3 regions of the Carnobacterium sp. CS13 genome follow, and region 2 is predicted to be linked to each of the others. Evidence: riboswitches for the same ligand, from Rfam matches in the RefSeq annotation. Region 2 holds a riboswitch; each other region holds the start of a gene.

Region 1 (8,024 bases), 1.2 Mb from region 2:
ACCTTTACACTGTCTTTGTCGATTCCGTTCAACCCTTTTACTGCGCTCTCAATTTTTTGCAAACAACTTGGACAAGATAATGCTTCTAATGTAAGGACTGCTTTTGACATCATTCATTTCCCCTTTATTTTTTTATTTGTAGTAGAGGTTTTTTCTTCGCCTCTTTCTCTTTACACTTGTAGTATAGTTGGTTTGTACTGAATAAAAATTGACGTATATCAAGTTTTTAACTTTTTTGTGCTTTTACCGAGAATAACTTGACACTAACTTCCAAAAATTTCTTCTTGCATTTTTATCAGTTGAGTGGTAAAGTGATGATAACGAAAAGGAGTGATGAACAATATGCGAAAAAATACTCTTGGCTCATTGATTTGGCTTCGAATCGCTCGTTTCACTCACCAAAGCAATTTGCTATCAAACGAATTCTTAAAAGAATATGACTTAACGACTGCTCAATTTGATGCGTTGCTTCAAATTTCAACCTATGAGCCGTTAACGCAAAGCGAACTTGCAGAAAAAGTTACGGTCACGCAAGGCGGAATCTCTCGCATGCTTGCTCGTTTAGAAAAAGATCAATTAATCGAGCGAAAACAGGAATGGAAAACAAAAATAATTTCGCTAACAGATAAAGGCCGGAAAAAATTAGAAAATGCCTATGAAGCTCAGCTCAAGTTCCAATCCTCTTTTTTTGAAGATTGTTTATCAAAAGAAGAACAAAAAACCTTATTTTCACTCATGTCGCGCGTGCAAAAACAAAGCCAAAAAAAATATCTGGAAAAATGATATTTTTTTATCTCATCACTTGACTAGTCAAGTAATTCATAGGAGGAAAAGAATGTATACTATTTCAGGACATCATCATATTTCGATGATTACAAAAAACGCAAAGCAAAATAATTTCTTTTATCGTTCTGTTTTAGGTTTGCGCCGGGTCAAAATGACTGTAAACCAAGATGATCCATCTATGTATCACTTATTTTACGGAGACCGTACAGGCAGCCCGGGAACTGAATTGTCTTTCTTTGAAATGCCGACTGCAGGAAAGACCTATCATGGAACAAATGCGATTACCCAAATCGGTTTGCTTGTCCCTTCTAAAGAGAGCTTAGCATACTGGAAAAAACGCTTTGAACAAATGGGCGTTCATCACGGAGAGCTGACAACTTATGCCAATCATCCTGCTTTACATTTTGAAGATGGAGAAGGTTTGCGTATGGTTCTTCTTGTATCAAATGGTGAAAAAGCAGAACATTGGGAAGCATGGGAAAAATCAGCTGTCCCTCTAGAACACCAGATACAAGGAATGGGGACTGTAGAAATTACGGTACGTCGTTTGGATAAACTGGCACGCACCTTAACAGAGTTATTTGGATATATAGAAATTTCGCATACTGACTCAGAAGCCGTTTTTCAGTCCATAAAAGGAAAAGCAACCGGTGAAATCGTAGTGAAATCGTTAGAGACTGCTGCTGAAAAACCAGGCCGCGGCAGTATCCATCATCTAGCTATTCGGGTTAAAGATGAAGAAGAGCTGGTCTATTGGGAGAAACAAATACGCGAACGAGGATTCCATTCTTCAGAGATTATCGATCGATTTTATTTTAAAAGCTTATATTTCCGTGAATCTAATGGAATTTTATTTGAACTCGCAACAGATGGGCCAGGATTTACCATTGATGGAAAAGTGGAAAGTCTTGGAGAACAACTAGATTTGCCGCCCTTTTTAGAAGAACAACGCGATGAAATCGAACGCAAACTACAACCAATAAAGGAGATTCACTGATGGAAAAATATCGTATCAACCAATCAAATGGCATGGAATTTGGTCTGTATTCTTTAGGTGACCACATCATGAATCCTTTAACAGGAAGCCGAATTTCAGCACAAGAAAGAATTCAACAACTAATTGAAATGAGCCAGCTTGCTGAACAAGCAGGAATAGATGTTTTTAGTGTGGGTGAAAGTCACCAAACTTATTTCGCAACCCAAGCGCATAGCGTAATTTTATCAGCGATTGCCCAAGCCACAAAAACAATTAAAATATCGAGTTCAGCAACTGTATTAAGTGTCTTAGACCCTGTACGTGTGTATGAAGATTTTGCAACGATTGATTTGATTTCAAATGGGCGCGCAGAAATAGTTGCCGGCCGTGGTTCACGTGTTGGGGCTCATCAGTTATTCGGTGTCGATTTACAAGATTATGAAGAAATTTATGAAGAAAAGCTGGAATTGCTTAAACTGATCAATGAAAATGAACGTGTCACCTGGCAAGGAAACTTCCGGGCTCCCTTGCAAAACGCCGAGATTTTACCGCGTCCTTTAAGTGGATCGCTTCCCATTTGGCGTGCTGTAGGCGGTCCACCTTCTAGTGCAATCAAAGCAGGTTATATGGGACTCCCAATGGTGCTGACTACATTAGGCGGGCCGGCAATGAACTTTAAACATTCTATCGATGCTTACCGTGAAACTGCTCGGCAAAGTGGATTTGATCCAGCTAATTTGCCAGTCGCCACAACCAGTTTGTTTTATGTAGCTGACTCGACAAAAGAAGCGTTGCAAGGAATGTATCCGCATCTTAATGGCGGTTTCCAAGCCATTCGCGGTACTGGATATCCCAAACAACAATTTGCTCAAGCAACGGATTACCGTGATGCCTTGATGGTCGGCAGTACCGATCAAATCATTGAAAAGATATTGTATCAATATGAATTGTTCGGTATGCAGCGGTTTATGGCGCAAATTGACTTTGGCGGTGTGCCATTTGATAAGCTCATGAAAAATATAGAACTCATTGGAAACGACATTATCCCAGCAATTAAAAAATACACAAAAAATTAAAGGAGGTGAACTATGAAAATCGCTGTATTAGCCGGCTCTATCATCGGTTCCAAAACAAAAACAGCTATGCTGAAAACAGTAGAGATTCTTAAACAGAAGTACCCGGAACATGAAGTCGTACTTTTAGATTTAGCCGAGTATACAATGGTGTTCAGCGATGGACGGAATTACTTTGAGTATGACGGCGATACAAAATACGTTGCAGAGACGCTCATGGCTGCAGATGCCATCATCATTGGAACGCCTACTTTCCAAGCTTCTATCCCTGCCACACTTAAAAATATCTTCGACTTGCTTCCGGTCAACGCTTTTCGAGATAAAGTTGTCAGCAGTGTGATGACAGCCGGTACAACTAAACATTATTTAATGTTGGAACAACAGTTGAAACCCATTTTAGCGTATATGAAAGCACACATTGTCCCGACATACGTATTTATTGAAGAAAAAGATTTCTTGCGAAATGAGATCATAAATGACGATATCCTCTTTCGTTTAGAACGGCTCATCGAAGATACGGTATTGACCGTAGAAGCTTTCGCAGCTATTCGTAAGGAAAAAGACGAAGAATACGACTTTTAATGTTAAGAAAAGCAGACAAGCCCGCCTTGACTTCCATAAAAATAGGGAATACTACTTGGGGAGCAACGCTCCTTTCGTCGACTTGTATAAAGCACGCGTAGCGTGACTGTAGGCCTTTTAATCATCTTTTTTACGAGAGGTCTGGGCTTGAACGCTAGACATTGAACGCACAAAAAAACTTATGATACTCTGGAACAAAATAAGTGGATACAAATTTTTTAAAAAAAGAAATTCAAATTTAAAGGAGAAGATCAATATGACAAAAGTGAATTTAGCAGTAGTATTTTATAGTATGGGTGGAACAAATTATCAATTAGCACAATGGGCAGCAGAAGCCGCAACAGCAGCAGGCGCTGATGTCAGAGTATTAAAAGTACAAGAATTGGCTCCTGAAGCAATCATTCAAGGAAATGAAACTTGGAAAGCTACTGTCGAAGCAACAAAAGACGTTCCAGTAGCAACATCCGCTGATTTGGAGTGGGCAGATGCCATCATTTTCAGCACTCCAACGCGTTTCGGAAATATGCCATCACAAATGAAACAGTTCCTGGATATCCAAGGAGGCATTTGGGCTAGCGGAAAAACAGTTAACAAAGTAGTTAGTGCTATGTCTTCTGCGCAAAATCCGCATGGTGGACAAGAAGCAACAATCCTGTCATTGTATACCAGCATGATGCACTGGGGAGCCATTATTGCAGCGCCAGGGTATTCAGACCCTGTCTTATTCAAAGCAGGCGGCAACCCTTATGGAACAAGCGTGACTGTAGGACAAGACGGAAAAATGATTGAAGATGTAGCAGATGCTGTGAAATACCAAGCTGAGCGTACCGTCAAAGTGGCAGAATGGGTCAAAAAAGGCAACGAATAAGCCTGCTTCAGGTTGATTTTTTGAAACAAAGCATGAGTTAATTATTCAATTATGCAAAGGGGGGAGCGGGACTTGTGTCCTGTTCCCTTTTAAATTTATTTTAAAAAAAAGAGCAGCCCCAAACGTCTTGAATTGCGTTTGGGGCTGCTCTTCTATTTTCTTTCTAAAGCACATGAATCAGTTTTGTTGCTGCACTAAAATAAATCAATAACCCCATTGCATCATTGATCGTTGTAATAAAAGGCCCAGAAGCAATAGCGGGATCAATTTTCAATCTATTGATAAGGAAGGGAATGACTGCACCTACTACAGTAGATAAACTTAAAGTCACCAAAAGAGAAAAGCCAATAATGACGGCTAAAACGAGGTTCTGATAAAAAATGCCCACTACAAGTGCTAAAACTACCCCTGTAGATAATCCGATTATCATTCCTGCTAGAAGTTCTTTTAGGACGTTTTGCCAAAATTCTTCCCTAGTTTTTTCTTCTCCCATAGGAATATTTCGAACTGCAACCGCCAAGGATTGTGTGCCGACATTCTCAGCTGAATCCATAATAATCGGGATAAAAACAGCAAGCACGACCACTTGACTCAACGTTTCTTCAAATGAACTGATCAAAGAAGCACTGATCATTCCAAGGAAAACAAGAATGACGATCCACGGCATCCCTGCACGAGCAATTTGCCAAGCGCTTTCTTCTCCTCGTTCCGTTTTGCTTTTTTTTTGAATAGCAGAGAATTCATTAAAATCCTCTGTTGTTTCTTCAGCTAAAATATCCATCACATCATCTACAGTCACAATTCCCAACATCACATCTTCATCATTTAAAACAGGGACAGCTAATAAATCCTAATCTTGAATCATACGGGCAACTGCTTCTTGGTCATCATTCATACGCACAAAGGCTAGTTAAGTCAGCATAACATCTCGGACTTTTGTAACTTCCGAATTCAAGGTCGTGTCTCGTAAAGATAAGATGCCTACCAATCTGCTGGCTGTGTCTAAAACGTAAATATAATAAACCATTTCTGCTTCCTTAGCAAAAGTACGTACCATCTCCACTGTTTGCTGCACAGTATGTTCAGGATAAACGCTAATAAACCCTTTCGTCATAACGGACCCGGCAGTTTCCGGTTCATACGCAAGCATTTCTTCTACTCTGCTTCTTTCTGCTGCGTCTAATAAATTTAAGAAAACTTGACTTTCTTCGTCATCTCGATAAGATAAAAAGTTTACCACATTGTCTATCTCCATGTAATGGAATAAGTCCGCAAATTCTGCTGGTTCTAAAAAGCTCTCTACTTTTTTTCTCTTTTCAGGATATAAGAGGTGAAAAAGTTCAACTTGATCATTTGTATGAAGTTTCAAAAATAGCTTACGAAATTTTTTACGGTTGTTTTCCTTTGCGGCTTTGAAGATTCCTTCATAATATGTGTTTTTTCTGTCATCCATTCTTTTCATTACTATTATTCCTCTCAGGAAGGCTCATTAAAAGTGCTCCTCTTTCCTGTATTAGTTTTTGCACTATATGAATAAAACTTTTCGATTTTTTCATCTGTCGACAAGATGGAATAGAATCCACTTGAACCACCCCCTAGAGAATTTCATGGTAATGAAACAAGCTAACAGCAAAAACGTTTTTCTCCTGTTGACTTTTGCTTACCATTTAACTTAAAAAAGAAATAAAAAAAGCACGCTTCGAAGAGCGTGCAAAACAATTGCTGGGCAAGATGCTTCAAATGGGCTTAATCCCCGCACCCCTTCATTGAGTTTCAGCACTGTATAGCATAGGGACGATCCCAGCTACGTTAAAAATTTCCTTAATTCGAAAATTCCTGTTAACCCATTGGCGTCTTTGGACGTTTCTGGGTAGCAGCATCTCTCTAGTACAGTAGCCTCACCTAACAAGGCTATTCAATTCTTTCTATCTCTCTTATTCATTGTAGGACAAAAGAATTTAACATTTAAGCTTACTCTTTTTGAACGACGCTTTTTAGGATAGAAAAGTTAATCGTTTTGCTCTATCTCGTTGTACTCATTTTCCCAATCTGATTTAAACATAGCGTACGTTGCTATATCACAAAGGTTCCCTTCATTATTCTTTGCTCCCTCTCTTTTGATTCCTTCAAAATTCATTCCAACCTTTTCCATGACCTTTCCCGAACCAGGATTTTCGGTATGGTGGCTGGCTTCTATTCTATTAAATCCAACACATTCAAATAAAAATTCTTTAATAGCACTAAAAGCTTCTGTCATAATTCCTTTATTCCAATAATCCTTAGACATACAATACCCAATCACGGCAGATTCAATGTCGTTGTTTATCTGAACCACATCAATCGTTCCGATGACTTGTTGGTTTTCTTTTAACTCTATACACCAGCGATAGCAGTCTTCTTGTTCCAGCTCTTTTTGCCAATTTGAGATACTGGCTATTGTAACCTCGCTACTGTTATGCGGCTTCCATGTTAAATGTTTGGTTACTTCTTCATCACTTGCCCAGTTGTGATACACGTCTTCTGCATCATTTAGGGCGATCCTTCTTAAGAATAATCTTTCTGTTTCTAATGGTTGAGTACCGCTATGTTTCACCTAATCATCCTCCTCAGTATCATTCTTCTTTGTACCTATCATACAGAATAAATTTATATTATTCAGCGGCTGATTTTCTTAGAAACTATGAAATGCAATAAAACTTGTCACATTAACCCTATTCAATTTTTAAATAACAATTAATTTTTGACGAGTAGCATTCAAAAGCTACAAGAAAAAAGCACCTAACAAACGTTAGAAAGCTTCTTTTCTTGTAACTTTATGAAATATAACCTCCCAGTTACTGCAACTATTATCTGTTAATAGAACGTGCAACTCTTGATACAGTATGACGCTGTCCACGAATGGCTTTACTCATTGCGAAAATATTTTCAACCGTAGCAACTCCGCCATATCCAGCATCGCCAATATGTTGAATATCAACTCCACATATTTTATTTTGTAAAGCCATATACTTAATTGTATCAGGATCGGAACTTTCTTGGCTCGTTCCAATAGCGGTCATAACTAGAGCTCCTTCTTGGTGTGCTAATTTAACAGCTTCTTTTAAATCTTCTTTATCAAACCCTGGCACTGTTCCAATTGATGGTGTGAGAATAATATCCGCTCCAGCCTCAATCAAGCTTTTAATGACGTTTAAATCTGCAACAGCTTCATCGACTCCAGCACCATGCATTTTCCCAGCAATAATAAGACCAGAATAATGTTCTTTTGCTTTTTTTACTGTATCAATAATTGCGACATTTGTTACACCTGTTCCTGGATTACCTGTGAAACAGACAAAGTCTAATCCTAATTTTTCGATTTGTTTCAATGTTTCGCTATTGGCTTGACGCCCTAAAGAGATTTCTTCCCGTTCTTCAAGCATATCTGCAGACGTATCCACCGGTTCCAAGTTGACTCCAATCGGACGACCAACTAATTCATGCAAACGATCAACAAACGAGCCTTCGTATTCTCCGATTGCAAATACATCGGGATTTAATACATCGATTCCATTTAAAAGAATTAAATCAGCTCCGAATGCTCGTGCAATTTCTGAATTTGTAATATCGCCAATAAACGATTCACGCGGAGCCAAATTTTCGGATAGGATAACGCGGCCTTCGCTTGCTTTAATACTTTGTTTCAATTCTTGAGCATTCATAGCCAAAATTTCTGCAGTATTCGCACTAATTAAACGTT
Region 2 (8,024 bases):
CTGCCCAATTCCACCTAGCATAAAAGCCCAAGGGACGATACCGGAAACGCCGTTAGTCCATCCTAATTTTTGTGTAGAAGCAACTAATGTCACTATTGCTAATCCAAATAATCCAATTGCTGTTGGATCTATTATTACCTGTTTAACCTGAACATGTTCTTTTTTCACTGTATGCATACTCCTCTGTTTGTAATATCAACTTATTCAAAGTAGCATCTCCTACAGCTTGAGTCAATAACACTTTGATTGATTTCGCTTTCAATCCTTTAAACCGACACTTTGATTCACAAGTTCTCTTTAGATTGGTTAAAATCTTTTAAATAGAAAAGTACTGTTTTAGGTTTGCCCTAAAAAGAGCAGCACCAAACGTCTTGAGATACGTTTGGTGCTGCTTCCAGATTTTTAAAGCACATGGAGTAGTTTTGTTGCTACGCTAAAGTAAATCAATAACCCCATTGCATCATTGATGGTCGTGATGAAAGGACCAGAAGCAATAGCAGGGTCAATTTTCAGTCTGTTGATAAGAAAAGGAATTACAGCACCCACTACAGTAGACAAGCTTAAGGTCACAAAAAGAGAAAACCCAATAATCACTGCTAAAACTAGATTCTGATAAAAGATACCTACTACGAGTGCTAATACTATTCCCGCAGCTAACCCGATTATCATTCCTGCTACTAATTCTTTTAGTATATTCTGCCAAAATTCTTCCTTGGTTCTTTTTTCTCCCATAGAAATGTTTCGGACCGCTACTGCCAATGACTGCGTTCCTACATTTCCGGCTGAATCCATAATAATGGGGATAAAAGCAGCAAGCACTACAACTTGATTCAAAGTTTCTTCAAAAGAACTAATTAAAGAGGCACTGATCATTCCCAAGAAAACAAGGATGATGATCCACGGCATCCTTACTCGAGCAGTTTGCCAAGCGCTTTCTTCTCCTCTTTCCATTTTGCTTTTAGTTTTTCGGATAGCAGAAAATTCATTAAAATCTTCTGTAGTCTCTTCAACTAGAATATCCATCACATCGTCAACAGTTACAATTCCTAACATCACATCTTCATCGTTTAAAACAGGAACTGCTAGTAAATCGTAATCTTGAATCATACGTGCAACTACTTCCTGGTCATCATTGATTCTCACAAAGGTTAGCTGGGTAAGCATAACGTCTTGAACTTTTGTATCTTCTGGATGAAGAATCATGTCACGAAGAGACAAAATACCTACCAATCTGTTTTCTTTATCTAAAACATAAATATAGTAAACCATTTCTGTTTCTTTAGCAAAGATACGCACCATTTTTACCGTCTGCTGCACAGTGTTTTCAGGAGAAACACTGATAAATCCTTTAGTCATAATGGATCCGGCAGTCTCTGGCTCATAGGCAAGCATTTCTTCTACTCTGCTTCTTTCTGCTGCATCCAACTGGTTTAAGAGAGCCTGTCTTTCTTCGTCATCTCGGTAGGATAAAAAATCCACCACATTATCTATCTCCATATAATGGAATAAATTCGCAATATATTCAGTTGAAAAGGCTTCATAGGCTTCCGTTTGATCAGCGGGATCCATCCATTCAAATAATTCCGCAAACTCTGACGGTTCCAAGAAACTCTCTACTTTTTTCTTTTTTTCAGTATATAGAAGATGGAAGAGTTCTACTTGGTCATTTGTATGGAGTTTTAAGAATAACTTACGAAACTTCTTACGATTATTTTCCTTCGCAGCTTTAAAGATTCCTTCATAGTAATTATTTTTTCTATCATCAATTCTTTTCATTAAAATCATTCCTCTCAGGAAGGCTCCTCAAACGAGCTTCTCCTTCTTGTAATAGTTTATGTAGCGTATGGATGGGATGTTTTTGATTTGTTTCATCTGTCGACAAGACGGAATAGAATCCATCCGAACCACCTCCCTTAAAGGATTTTATGATAAGGCATCAAGAGCAAGATAGGAGCAAAATTATTCTTCTGCTCCTATCTGTCTTTAAGATAAAATAGAAACAAAAAAAACACGCTCCGAAGGGCGTGCAAAACAATTGCTGGGCAAGTTGCTTCAAATGGGCTTAATCCCCGCACCCCTTCATTGAGTTTCAGCACTGTACAGCATAGGGTCAGACCCAGCTACGTTAAAAATTTCCTTAATTCGAAAATTCCTGTTGACCCGTTGGCGTCTTTGGACGTTTCTGGGCAGTAGCTTATCTCTGGTACAGTAGCCTCACCTAACAAGGCTATTTAATTCTATCTATCTTATTCATTGTAGGACAAAAAAAATTAATATTCAAGCCAGCTCTTTTTTAATGATGCGCTTTAGTCTTTTCTAACTTTGATCTGTCTGAATTCTATTCTATATTAATCGAGTAGGAGGAGCCTTACGGCTCCGACCTCTCACACCACCGTACGTACCGTTCGGTATACGGCGGTTCAATAACTTAAGTATCTCTGCTGGAAAAGTTGGTTTAGGTCTTTTAGACCCCAATTTACCAGCTTTTTCTTCGTAATCGCTCCGTGAAGTGTGTGGGTACGGGTCATACGCCAATACCCTTTTCTCGTATTAGCCACCTTCCATGCTTCTTCTTTCTCTATTCCATACTTTCTTAACATACGAAATTTAGTCGATACTTTGTTCCATCGTTTCCAACATAGTTGTCTCAATCGATGATTTAGCCAATGAGCTACGCTCTTGATAAAGCTTTTCATATCTCCAATTCCATAATAATTAATCCAGCCTTGTGTATAGAGGTTAATTTCTTTTATAATTTGTTTGAATGTACCAGGACGTTTTCGGCTCGTTAGTTTTCTGAGTCGGTTACGGAACTTGAGTTTAGCCGCCTTAGATGGGCGGCTTCTGACTTTCCCTGTGTTTTCCAGATAGTGAAACCTAGAAACTTAGCTTTAGCTGGAGTAGTCACTTTACTTTTTTCCGTATTAATCTCCAACCGGAGGTTTCCCCCTATAAAGGTCGTCACGCTTTTTAAAACTCGTTCTCCTGCTCTAGGTGTTTTCACATAGATACAAAAGTCGTCCGCATAACGTACAAACCGGTGTCCTCGCTTCTCTAATTCTCTATCTAGTTGATTTAAATAGACATTAGCGAGTAGTGGAGAGATAACTCCACCTTGAGGGGTTCCTTTATAATTCTCAATAAAGACATTGCCGTCCATAATTCCAGCTTTAAGAAAATTCCATATTAACCGCAACACTATTTTATCTTGGATATAGTAGTTGAGGTAATTCATCAACTTTTGATGATGAACTGTATCAAAATAGTTACGCAAATCACAGTCGACAATCGTTTTGTATCCTTCGGATACATATTGTTCTGCCTGTTTAATCGCTTGATGAGCGTTCCTGCCTTTCCTAAAACCATAACTGTATGTCGAAAAGGAAGGGTCAATGATGGGTTCAATCACTTGTAGAATAGCTTGTTGCACCACTCGATCTCGCACTACGGGAATTCCCAAGTTTCTTATACCACCGTTATCCTTAGGGATAGAAACCCGCTTAACAGGTTGTGGTTGGTAAGTTCCTGCTCTCATCTTCTCTATCATTTGCTGACCATATTTTATTAAGTGAGCGTCCAATTCATGAACGGTCACTCCATCGATACCGGCAGCTCCTTTATTTTGATACACTTTCTTGCTGGCTAACTTTAAATTATCTGAATTAGCGATTTGATTGATTAATGAGATACCATCTTGTTTCATCATATCGTTACTGTAGCTCTCTACACTCTCTTGTACTCTTTCGTTTCCAACTTATCCCTCCAAGAGTAGCCATCTTTCGGTCTATACCACGATGTTTTCTGTAGTCGTGAGCTACATCCACCTCCTTGTTTATTCCAAGATTATTATTGTTCTGCCCTTCGGAGAACTGTGTTCTCCTACTATGGCGTCTGCTGACTTCTCACTATTCGTTGTTACTACGGTGTTTACCGCTAGTGAGACCTCCCGGGTAAGAATGATAACCTTCCACTCATGTCACTGCCTCATTTACTGTAGGAGACTCGTGCAGTATCGGACTTCGCTTTGTTTGGCAAGCTCGTCCATCTCCAGTCAGCCTTGTATGAGATTTCTGTTCGTCAGTGCGAGTGTTTGCGTCCAGCTTCCTTCGGATTCTTTCTCGCGAAAGACACCCTTGCTATTCGCTAACAGTTCCTACTGCCAAGCCTGTAGTGGACTTTCACCACCAAGTTATCACCCATGCCGGGCGCACCAAAAAAGATTGAGACAAAAAATTGTCCCAATCTTTTAAAGGAAGTTATTTCTTTCATACCCTAAAAATAATCCATTGTGTTTTATTTGTTGTCTGGTGTTGCATGAGTCATTCGATCGATCAATTCTTTTTCTAAACTGTTGATTTTATTTTCTTGTTCAATGATTTTAGCATCTTGATCGTTTAATTTTTGTTCATATTCCATTCTCACATTATCTAGTTCATTTTGTTTCGTTTGGTCTATTTTGGATAATTCATCTTTATAATTTTTAATTTGTTTCTTGGTCTTAAAAGCAGAATTCGTTGCGATCAACACCGTTATCAGTGCCCCAATAAATAAAGAACCTAAGATCACCATGATCAGCGGCCACGACACCATTGTAAAGCCAAAGTTAACTGGAACCGCTTCTACATTCACTACTGCAAATAAAGCAATCATTAAAACTAATATAATAGCTACCACAATGCCCCACTGTTTTTTCATTTTATCTTCCCCCTTTTACTAAAAATAAAACTGAAACTCTGCTCAATTTCTATACATTGATTTTAGCATAACGGGGTTTCTTCCCCTAATGAAAACTCTTTATTTATTGTTAAATAGATTCAATGCTAAAAAATCTCCTACTTTCGGAAATAAGTAATACAATTTTCCAGCTATTTCCATAGAATAAGGAAGATTTAACTCTCTTTTAGACGTGCCCATCAAAGCCACGACACGTTTTGCAACAACAGTAGAATTTAAGACCATGCTTCCAACTTTTTCTAAATATTTTCCGCTTTCATCTGCAATATCAAAGAAGTTGGTTTCAATTGGTCCTGGATTTACAGTTGTAACAAAAACATTTAAAGGTTTTAACTCCAATCGTAAGGCATTTGAGTACCCTATGACAGCAAATTTTGTAGCTGAATAAATACTTGACTTCGGAGTTGCCATTTTGCCTCCTTGTGAAGCCACATTGATAATATGGCCTTGACGTTTTTCTGCCATTTGGATAGCGACTAATTGAGTTACATACATCATTCCCAAGACATTTACCCTAAACATATTTTCAGCAACACTCATTTTAAAGGTCAATGCTTCTTCAAAATGGCCAAAACCAGCATTGTTAACTAAAATATCAACAGCGCCTACTTCTTGATGGATGGTTTCAATAACCGTCTGAATTTCTTCTGGATCAGAAACATCCATAGCATAGGCGTAAGCTGCTTTTCCAGAGTAGTTTGCACACTTCTTTTTTACTTCTGCTAGTAAATCCATCCTGCGAGCACTGACCACTACGATTGCACCTTGCTTAGCTGCTTCATAAGCGATTTGTTCCCCTAAACCAGTGGAACCTCCCGTAATAAGTACAATCTTATTCGCTAAGCCGTTTCGCTTGTTTGCCATATCTTACACCCTCATTTCTTAGTTGTCGTTCTTTTTAACGGAATATCAATTTCTTCAAAATCCTTTACGATATGAGTCTGTTTAAAGATTTTTTGTGCTTCTTTTTCCAATAGATGAACATCTTTTCCAAGGTAGCGAGCGCTGATATGAGTTAAAAGCAGTTGTTTAACGCCTGCATCTAAAGCAACTTCAGCTGCATCCAGATTCGTTGAATGGTTGTAGTCACGAGCCATTTTTCGATCAGATCCTTCAAAGGTGCTTTCATGTACCAATACGTCAGCATTTTGAGCTAAAATAGCACTATTGGCAGTTTTTTTTGTATCTCCTAAAATAGCGACCACTCGTCCTTTTTGTGTTTCTCCAATAAAATCTTGACCGTTAAAAATCCGACCATCCGCTAAAGTAATGGTTTCGCCGTTCTTTAACTTTCCATACAGCGGACCAAAAGGCACTCCAGCTTCTTTTAATTTTTCAACTTTCAGACTTCCTTGATGATCAGCTTCTTCAACTCGGTAACCAAACGATTGGATGCCGTGTTCTAGCGGCAAGCATGAAACCTTAAATTGTGCATCTTCAAAAATCACATCTGCTTCATGAATTTCATGAAAATTTAATGGATACTTCAAAAAAGTACCTGAGACTTTCAAACTGGTCAATACAAAATTTTTGATGCCTTTTGGTCCGTAAATCGTTAATGGGTCTTCTCCCCCTTGAAAAGCTCGGCTGCTGATCAAACCAGGCAATCCAAAAATATGATCTCCATGAAGATGTGTAATAAAAATCTTATTTATCTTACGCGGTTTTAAAGTAGTGTGCAGAATTTGCTGTTGCGTGGCTTCTCCACAATCAAATAGCCAAATACTGTTTCGTTCTTCTAACAATTTTAGTGCAATGCTTGTGACATTGCGATGTTTTGCCGGAACTCCTGCACCGGTTCCTAAAAATAATAATTCCATTTTATCCTGTCCCAACTGTGTCATATTTTTATTGAATAGCAATAGTGCTCAAACGATTCACTTTATTTTAGCAAACTTCACTTGAATTAGCGATAAGCACTTACTCGTATCAAAAAAAGAACCCAATAAGATGTCGCCATCCATTGGATTCTTCTTTACACTATTCAACTTACTGCTACTCAACAAACTCAAATTCATATTTCATAATACGAACTGTATCTCCGTCTACTGCGCCTCTTTCGCGCATTTCTTCATCAATGCCCATAGCTCTTAATTGACGAGCAAAACGTCTGATGGATTCATCGTGGCTGAAATTAGTCATCTTGAACAGTTTTTCAAGTTTCTCACCAGAAAGAACCCATGTAGCATCTGGATCTCTTGTGATTTCATACCCTTTTTCTTCTGGGCTATATTTATAGAGTACTGTTTCTTCTTCTTGATCCAATTCTTCTAATTGGAATTCCGAAGTAACGTCCAATATGTCGGCTGTTGCATTCAATAAATTGCTTGTTCCTTTATGAGTGACTGCCGAAATCGGGAAAATTAAAATATCATCGTCGTATTCATCTTTTTTCAGTGCTTGTATTTTTTTTCTGAAAGCTTTTAAATTTTCTTCTGCTTCTGGCATATCCATTTTATTCGCAACAATTAATTGAGGACGTTCCATCAACCGTAAATCATAACTTTCTAATTCGTTATTGATGGTTACATAGTCATCATAAGGATCTCTTCCTTCGCTGCCGCTCATATCAATGACATGCAGAATAACTCGTGTCCGCTCAATATGACGTAAAAACTGAATCCCAAGCCCAATACCCTGTGAAGCCCCTTCAATCAGTCCTGGTAAATCGGCCATAACAAAACTTTTGCCATTGTCCGTTTGAACCATTCCTAAATTAGGAACCAATGTCGTAAAATGATACGCTCCGATTTTAGGCCGGGCTGCAGAAACAACAGATAGTAAAGTTGATTTCCCCACAGATGGGTAACCAACTAATCCAACATCCGCTAAGACTTTTAATTCTAGTTCTAAATTGCGTTCTTCACCAGGCTCACCATTTTCAGCAACTTCTGGTGCTGGGTTTCTTGGAGTAGCGAAACGAACATTGCCACGTCCGCCGCGTCCGCCTTTTGCGACAACTAAACGTTGACCATCATGAATCAAATCGCCTAGGACAATACCTGTATCTATATCACGCACAACCGTACCAGGCGGAACTTTAACTACTTTATCGCCTGCCCCACGACCGTGCATACTTTTACTCATTCCATTTTCGCCATCTTCAGCTTTATAGTGACGCGTGAAACGGAAATCCATTAACGTACGGAGACCTTCGTCTACGACAAAAATCAAACTTCCGCCTTTTCCGCCATCTCCACCTGCTGGTCCGCCATCCGGCACATACTTTTCGCGCCTGAAAGCAACCATGCCATCGCCGCCTTTTCCGGCTTTCACATTAATTGTTACTT
Region 3 (8,024 bases), 500 kb from region 2:
ACGATCAAGGTATCTGGATGATGCCTTAAACTCGACTTTAAAAGCGTCTCATAGAAGACACCTGCTTTTTCATTTACTTCGGTTTGAAGAAATGCCGGTTCTTCTATCTCCACGGGATCCTCCACAGTGATGACTTGCTGATTATTTTTTGAATGGCATTCGCGAATCAAATGGTACATGGTGGTCGTTTTTCCAGATCCAACTGGGCCAGAAAATAAAAGCAAGCCGCTTTTAAACTGCACTAACTTTTCCATTTCATTAACTTCTTGGTGGAAAAAAGTTGTTTCTTTTAAAGGATGCACTTCCGTTTGATTCAATAACCGTATCACCATGGATTCTTGAGATTTGAAATTAGTGATCGTTGAAAATCGCAAAGCTTGTTTTGTCTTATTAAGCAAAAATTGAATCGATCCGCTTTGCGGACGTCTCCTTTCCCCGACATCCATATTGCATAAGTATTTAAAGTAGGAAATAAGGCGAACCCCTTCATCTGGTGTCAGATTAAAAAATTGAATTAAATAACCGCCAATTCGAAAAAATATTCTATAGTCATTTCCCTCGGGTAAAACATGAACATCACTTGCCCCTTTGTTTTGAGCCTTTAAAATAACGTGTTCAGCAAGTTGTTCTATCTCCATAACATGTGCCAATCCATTGTCTCATTCTCCTTGTTTTGTTTGAGCACACGGCATTCCCTCCTTATTTCAGAATATATGGTTTGCGATTTTCTAATAGGTTGTTCCCTCCTTTGATTGTTTTATGTTCCTACTCTAATTGTATGCTTTTCATCTTAATTTCCTTTTTTTATAAAAAAATATCCCTCCAACACTTTGCTGGAGGAACATCTTGTATATTTTGATTATAGTATCGCGTTGTGAAAAACTTCTGAAACGTCGTCATCTTCTTCTAATTTATCAATCATTTGTTCTAGTGTAACTCTTTTATCTTCAGATAATTCAACAGTTGTTTGCGGAATCATGGTAACTTCAGCTTGCGCTAATGTGTACCCTTCTTTTTCTAAGGCATCACGGACTTCTGGTAAATCGGACGGGTCTGTATAAACTTCAAATACTTCGTCAGATGTTTCCATTTCCTCTCCGCCAGCTTCCAGAACGCTCATCAGCATCGTGTCTTCATCAACATCTAAACCTTCGCGTGCGATAGCGATGTACCCTTTGCGGTCGAACATGTAACTCACTGAACCTTTTTCCCCTAGTGAACCGCCATTTTTATTAAAAGCGACACGGACGTTGGTTCCTGTCCGATTTAAATTATCTGATAAAGCATGCACTAAAACAGCTGTACCTTGAGGACCATAACCTTCATAAGTGACTTCGTCGTAATTTTCGTTCTCAGTTGTAGAACTGCCTTTTTTAATGGCTCTATCAATATTGTCGTTTGGCATATTGTTTGATTTGGCTTTATCCATCACCATACGTAATGAAGGGTTTGTGTCCGGATCAGGACCACCTTTTTTTACAGCCATATAAATTTCCCTAGATATTTTTTGGAAAATTTTGCCGCGTTTTGCATCTTGTGCATTTTTACGTCCTTGGATATTGTTCCATTTTGAATGTCCTGCCATCCATATTCCCTCATCTCACATTGTATTTTGGCAAATAAGCCCTTCTCATTCTACCAAAAAACAGGTTCTTGAGCAAATCTTTCTAAAAGTGATGGATCTTAGGAGAAATAGTCCTAACGGTAATTCTTTTTTGTTCTTTTTTTGTTTTTGTGGAAAACAAAAAAGAGAAGCGCTAGCCCAATAGCTGTTAATGCGCCGACACTATCTAGGGTCACATCTTGCAACAATGGTGTTCTGTTAGGCGTAATGCCTTGGTGAAATTCATCCAGTGCTGCATAGCCGGTAGCGAGCAGCCAAGAAATAAAGGCAGCTAGACTGATGCTCGTCATTTTATTCTTCAATCCTAGAAACCAAAACAACCCTAATAAAAAATAGGTGCCAAAATGGGCAGCTTTGCGAATAAAAAACTCTATAAACTCGCTATATCCCAGCGCATCAATGCTTACCTCTCCGCTAGCATATGTAAAGTGGATCCCGCTCAGCAGATTCTTAAGCGGTTCTTTTGCTAATAGTTGATTCAGCAAAGGGGTGACCGATTGTTCTTCATACGGTTGGGAAGAACTATAAAACAACACCCCCATAATTACTAAAGCCAACCCGATAAATAGATTATCTTTTGTGGATGAACGCATTTTTACACTCCTTTCTTTCTTTCTTTTAGTTTACCTCAATTTCTTTTCTTTTCACATAAAAGAAAGCCAAACCATATATAGTTTGACTTTCTTGCTGACAATAACATTAAACCATCATAGCCATTGTTTATTTATTTTAATATAAATATCTTTGACTACTTGAGTCAATACAATATAAGCTAAAACAATTAGGATCATCCATTTCCAGTAAGTTGCCGGTAAAGCTACAAAATCAAAGAATGTCCCGAATTTGCTTCCAGGGATCAATACAGCAGCCACTACAACAGCAAGGGTTGATAACGTTACGCTTAAGCTGGCTCTGCTTTGAATAAACGGAATCTTTTTCGTTCTGATCACATGGACGACAACAGTTTGAGTAATCAAACCAATCACGAACCAACCTGAATGGAATAAAGCAGCATCTTGGACCGTGTTAGCTTGGAAAACAAACCACATCAGTACAAATGTTAAAATATCAAAAATCGAACTGATCGGCCCAATGCTAAAAGTAAACTTCAATAAATCTGACGTTCCCCATTTAGCTGGTTTCATTAAATCTTCCTCATCCATCTTATCCCAAGGAATGGTTAATTGGGCGATATCATAAATAAGGTTTTGGACTAAGAGTTGAATCGAAAGCATTGGCAAGAATGGTAAAAAGGCGCTGGCTACTAATACACTAAATACATTACCGAAGTTTGAACTGATCGTCATTTTAATGTATTTCATCATGTTTCCAAAAACAGTCCGGCCTTCTAACACACCATCTTCTAAAACCGTTAAACTCTTTTCCAACAGAATGATTGAACTAGCTTCTTTCGTAATATCTGCTGCGGTATCAACAGAAATCCCTACATCAGCCGTTCTCAATGCGGGCGCATCGTTGATGCCGTCTCCCATAAATCCAACTGTGTGTCCTTTTTGTTGCAATAATTCAATGATTCGAGCTTTTTGAGTTGGATTTAATTTAGCAAAAAGATTGACTTCTTCTGTTGCATCCATCAATTCGTTGTCATCCATCGTTTCAAGTTCTGTTCCAAGAATCACACGGTTCACTTCGATTCCAACTTCTTTACAGATTTTTTGAGCGACTATTTCGTTATCGCCAGTCAAAACTTTTACATTCACACCATGTTCATGGAGCGACTTAATAGCTGTGATAGAAGATTGTTTTGGCGGGTCTAAAAATTCCATGAACCCTACTAGCACCATATCTGCTTCATCTTTAATTGAGTAAACAGCTGAATCATGAACGTTCAGTTTATAGGCGACACCTAGTGCACGCATGCCTTCTTTGTTCATTTTGATGCTGACTTCTTCCATCGTTTTTTGTAATTCTGGTGTCAACGGAACAACTTCACCGTTCAATTCTACATATTGACAAACTTTCAGCATTTCTTCTACGGCGCCTTTAGTGATCATAATTTGCTGATCCCCTGTTTTGACAGCTACAGTTAAACGGCGTCTTGAGAAATCGAATGGAATTTCGTCAATTTTTTCGACTTTTTCTAATTCAGCTTCTTCACGATTTTCACTGAAATACTCAATGACAGCGTGATCCATCACATTTTTCCAACCGGTTTGATAATTTGAGTTCATATACGCTAACTCTAAAACACGATTGCTTTCTTCGCCAATCGGATTTACATGACGTACCAAAACGACTTTGTCTTCCGTTATCGTTCCAGTTTTATCCGTACATAAGACATCCATAGCACCCAAGTTTTGAATAGCATTTAATTCTTTAACGATTACTTTTTTCTTAGACATCGTAATCGCACCTTTAGCTAAGTTGCTCGTAATGATCATCGGCAGCATTTCTGGTGTTAAACCAACAGCTACTGCTATTGAGAAGAAGAAAGCTTCGCCCCAATCGCCTTTTGAGATTCCATTGATTAAAAATACAATAGGAACCATGACAAGCATAAAGTTGATCAATAATTTACTAACATTTTTTACGCCACGGTCAAAGCTCGTTTCTCCTCTAGATTTAGAAGATTGAGTAGCAATATCTCCAAAGAAAGTATCTTCTCCTGTTTTTAATACGACTACTTTTCCTTGTCCGCTTAAAACATCTGTCCCCATAAAAGCTAAGTTATGAAGATCCAAAGCCGTTACGTGCGGATCTTCTTTTTCGCCTTCTATTTGGACAAACTTTTCAATCGGCATCGATTCTCCCGTTAATGACGATTGATTGACGAATAAGTCCTTAGTCCAAATCAAACGAGCATCTGCTGGAATCAAGTCTCCTGTCGACAGATTGACAATATCGCCAGGAACGACTTCATCAATGGGGATTTCTTTCGTTACCCCTTCTCTGGTCACTGCACAAGTGGTTTCGATAAGTTCTTTCAAAGCCAAACTGGCTTTTTGAGAACGATATTCTTGAATAAAATGAAGTCCTGCACTGAATAAAATCATCAAGCCCATAACGATACTGGCTTCAAAATCTTTAGTAGCAGCTGAGACAACTAATAAAAGTGCTAAAACATAAATAAATGGATCTTTAAATGCTTGGAGTAATAGTAGATACCAAGGAACAGGCTTTTGAGCAGCGACTTCATTTAACCCAAATTCTTCTAAGCGCTTTTCCGCTTCTGATTTGCTTAAGCCTGACTCTCCTGTATCCAACTGTTTTAAAACTGCTTCTTCTGTGAGGTAGCCTAATTCTTTTAATTGGTTGTTTTTAGATTTTTTTTCTGTATAAATGTGCTTCTTTTGATTTGCCATTATTTTTTCCTCCTTTTGCCTTACCGGAAAAAACAAGTTTGCTACACTATTATCCTAATTAAGAGGGTCATGGCAGGCTTACTTATTTTTTCTTCATCTCTCCAACAATCATCACCTGGACTATCACTACTAGAGCCTTTTTCCATACCATTCACCTCGCCTTTTTTTGATAGGTCTGCGCATTACTCTGAAATGACAATTCAAAAACTCGAAATTACGATTGAAACCCTTTTAGAAAGCAAACAATAAAAAAGCATACACTCCATTCTGCGATAGAGTATATGCTTGAATATCCATTCTAAATAAACGATAAACGATTCCATATTTAAATACAGCTTTTTTGCACCTCAAAAAAGTTCCTTGTATTCCTTCTCCATCGTCGAGTTTTAGCACTATATGGCGTAGATTATTCATCAGCTACATTAAAAATGACCTTAATTCGATCATTCCTGTTGACCCATTGGTGTCTCTCGACGTTTTTGGGCAGCAGCGTTTTTCCATATAGGAGCCTCACCTAACAGAAGCTTTATTCATTTCATGTCATTTACTATGCTAGCTCAAAGATTTTTAGAAGTCAAGTTGCTCGATTTCTCTTCTTCTATTCTTTTAAAAGTTAAGTTTATTTCAAGTTTAATCCCCTTACTGATTGGCCATTTGAATGGGTTTGTCTTAAAATCAGCGGATTATTTTTCTTTTCCAACTTTTTCACCGATAATGGTTATTTTCAAAATAGAAGCAACTGGACTATAATAAAGAAAGCGGCAATTAGAAAGGGAGTTTTTAAATGAAATACAGTATAAATTGGGATTTAGAATCTATTTTTCCTGGAGGCAGTCGTTCAACTCAACTCCATGAAAAAATGGCTCTCCTTCAAGAACAGTTAGAGGAATTATCAAAAAATGTAACCAGTTGGAACAGTGAACAAGATGGACCTGATTTCAAACACTTTACACAATTATTAGCTTTACAAGAAAAAGTAACTTTTGGTTTGTCTCAAGTCCATACTTTTATTGAAGCTGTTCAATCTGCTGATATCAATAATAAACAAGCCAGTGCTCTATTGGGGAAAGCATTCGAATTAAGCAGCTTTTCGAGCACGGTTCAGACAATTTTAGCTAAAAAAATAGTTGAGATACCTGACTCTGAATGGACTAACTTAACAAATCTGCCTGAGTTTCAACCGATTCAATTTGTTTTAAATGAAATAAGAACTCAAGGTAAAGAATTATTGAGTGAAGCTGAAGAGGCCTTGATCAATTCTCTTTCCATTGATGGATTCCAAGGCTGGAGCGACCATTACGATACATTAGTTGCAACAATTGAAATTCCATTTGAAGATAAAGATGGGCGTGTAACCAACTTATCTGCGGGACAAGCCTACAATAAAATGAATGCGGATCCTGATGCTGAAGTTAGAGAACAGCTCTTTCAGAAATGGGAAGCAACTTGGTCAGCAAAAGCTCCTTTATTCAGCGATACGCTTAATCATTTAGCCGGATTTCGTTTAGCAGATTATCAAGCTCATGGCGTGACCGATTACTTAAAACGTCCGTTAGAATACAATCGAATGAAACGTGAAACATTAGATACCATGTGGCAAGCCGTTAGCGATCATAAACAGCCTTTTATAGATTATTTAAACCGAAAAGCCCAATTATTAGGAAAAGAAAAATTAGCTTGGCAAGATATTGAAGCGCCTGTTTTAGTTGGGAACGCAGAACCTCAAGTTTATCCGTATGATCAAGGGGCCGAGTTCATCATCGAAAACTTCAAAAAAGTGAGTCCAAAAATGGCTGATTTTGCTCAATATGCTTTTGAACACAATTGGATCGAAGCTGAAAACCGCAGCGGCAAACGTCCTGGCGGCTACTGTGCAGAATTGCCAGAAAGCAATGAATCAAGAATTTTTATGACTTATGCCGATTCACCAAGTGAAGTTTCTACTTTAGCACACGAATTAGGCCACGCTTTCCATAGCCATGTAATGAATGACTTGCCTGCTTTAAACCAACAATATGCGATGAATGTAGCTGAAACAGCTAGTACCTTCGCTGAAATGATCGTTGCCGATGCAACTGTAAAAGAAGCTAAAACAAAAGAGGCTAAAATTGGTTTACTAGATACGAAAATTCAAAACGCATTGGCAATGTTCTTGAACATTCATGCTCGTTTTATCTTTGAATCTAATTTTTATAAAGAACGCCAAACCGGTATTGTAACAGATGAACGCTTGTCTGAGTTAATGGAGGCTGCCCAAAAAGAAGCCTATCAAGATTCTTTAAGCAGCTACCATCCGCATTTTTGGGCTAGCAAATTACACTTCTTTATTGCGGATGTGCCTTTTTATAACTTCCCTTATACGTTTGGATACCTTTTCAGTCTAGGAATCTATGCTCAGTCTCTTGAAGAAAGCCAAGGATTTGAAGAGCGTTACATCGCTTTATTGAGAGATACGGCTTCTATGTCTACGGAAGATTTGGCAATGAAACACTTAAACGCTGATTTGACTAAACCCGAATTCTGGGAGGCTGGAATAGCGATTATGAAAAATGATGTTGAAACCTTTTTGACATTGACAGAAGATTTTTTAAATTAGTTTTCAAATAAAACCCGTTGCTTACACGCAACGGGTTTTTTATGGTGTTTTATGGAAACTGTTAAAATCAACTAGGCACAAAAACAGTTATGTGAGAAGCTAACACTTCAAGAGTTAAGGGCAAGTCATCTCCTGGGTCACCGTCAATATTCGTTCCTAGTTTTTCTTTTTTAGAGACAGCCACTTGGCCTGTTTTGAACCTTTCATATAAAACATCACGTGTATCATTCGTTTCTCCCTTAAGTAATTTAAGAAGCAAGGGTAATTTCTTTAGCAAGCTCGTTTTTTTTAATAAAACCAAATGCAAATACCCATCATCTGCTTTAGCTTCTGGTAACAGAGATGAAAAACCGCCTACTGAATTGGTGAGCGCAACTAAAACCAATTCAGCTTCTTGTGAAAAAGTTTTTTCATCTAAGGTTAATTTGAATGAGTAGCTTTTATTCTTTTTTGCTGCTTTTAAGCCTTCCAAAATATAAGC

What was found. A riboswitch is a leader RNA that binds a small molecule or an ion and turns the genes downstream of it on or off. The one in region 2 is predicted to bind magnesium.
Region 1: another riboswitch for magnesium. It lies ahead of JHE06_RS10975 (magnesium transporter MgtE N-terminal domain-containing protein); the one in region 2 lies ahead of mgtE (magnesium transporter).
Region 3: another riboswitch for magnesium. It lies ahead of mgtA (magnesium-translocating P-type ATPase); the one in region 2 lies ahead of mgtE (magnesium transporter).

What each region holds. Positions count from the first base shown of each region.
Region 1 covers NZ_CP067364.1:2,320,416-2,328,439, forward strand. Annotated here, with positions in the region: gene JHE06_RS10940 (heavy-metal-associated domain-containing protein) at 1-110, opposite strand, end outside; gene JHE06_RS10945 (MarR family winged helix-turn-helix transcriptional regulator) at 343-783, shown strand; gene JHE06_RS10950 (ring-cleaving dioxygenase) at 836-1,783, shown strand; gene JHE06_RS10955 (LLM class flavin-dependent oxidoreductase) at 1,783-2,838, shown strand; gene JHE06_RS10960 (NADPH-dependent FMN reductase) at 2,851-3,417, shown strand; gene wrbA (NAD(P)H:quinone oxidoreductase) at 3,674-4,285, shown strand; gene JHE06_RS10970 (magnesium transporter) at 4,449-5,096, opposite strand; gene JHE06_RS10975 (magnesium transporter MgtE N-terminal domain-containing protein) at 5,196-5,747, opposite strand; M-box (ykoK) riboswitch at 6,039-6,202, opposite strand; gene JHE06_RS10980 (GNAT family N-acetyltransferase) at 6,294-6,878, opposite strand; gene JHE06_RS10985 (DUF7916 family protein) at 7,132-8,024, opposite strand, start outside.
Region 2 covers NZ_CP067364.1:1,164,129-1,172,152, reverse strand. Annotated here, with positions in the region: gene JHE06_RS05740 (acetate uptake transporter) at 1-168, opposite strand, end outside; gene mgtE (magnesium transporter) at 403-1,776, opposite strand; M-box (ykoK) riboswitch at 2,070-2,233, opposite strand; gene JHE06_RS12165 (group II intron maturase-specific domain-containing protein) at 2,421-2,756, opposite strand; gene ltrA (group II intron reverse transcriptase/maturase) at 2,789-3,706, opposite strand; gene JHE06_RS05725 (LapA family protein) at 4,294-4,695, opposite strand; gene JHE06_RS05720 (SDR family NAD(P)-dependent oxidoreductase) at 4,795-5,598, opposite strand; gene rnz (ribonuclease Z) at 5,610-6,554, opposite strand; gene obgE (GTPase ObgE) at 6,730-8,024, opposite strand, start outside.
Region 3 covers NZ_CP067364.1:660,884-668,907, reverse strand. Annotated here, with positions in the region: gene comGA (competence type IV pilus ATPase ComGA) at 1-650, opposite strand, end outside; gene JHE06_RS03235 (YebC/PmpR family DNA-binding transcriptional regulator) at 860-1,585, opposite strand; gene JHE06_RS03230 (VanZ family protein) at 1,699-2,217, opposite strand; gene mgtA (magnesium-translocating P-type ATPase) at 2,332-4,947, opposite strand; M-box (ykoK) riboswitch at 5,311-5,476, opposite strand; gene JHE06_RS03220 (M3 family oligoendopeptidase) at 5,732-7,543, shown strand; gene JHE06_RS03215 (diacylglycerol/lipid kinase family protein) at 7,611-8,024, opposite strand, start outside.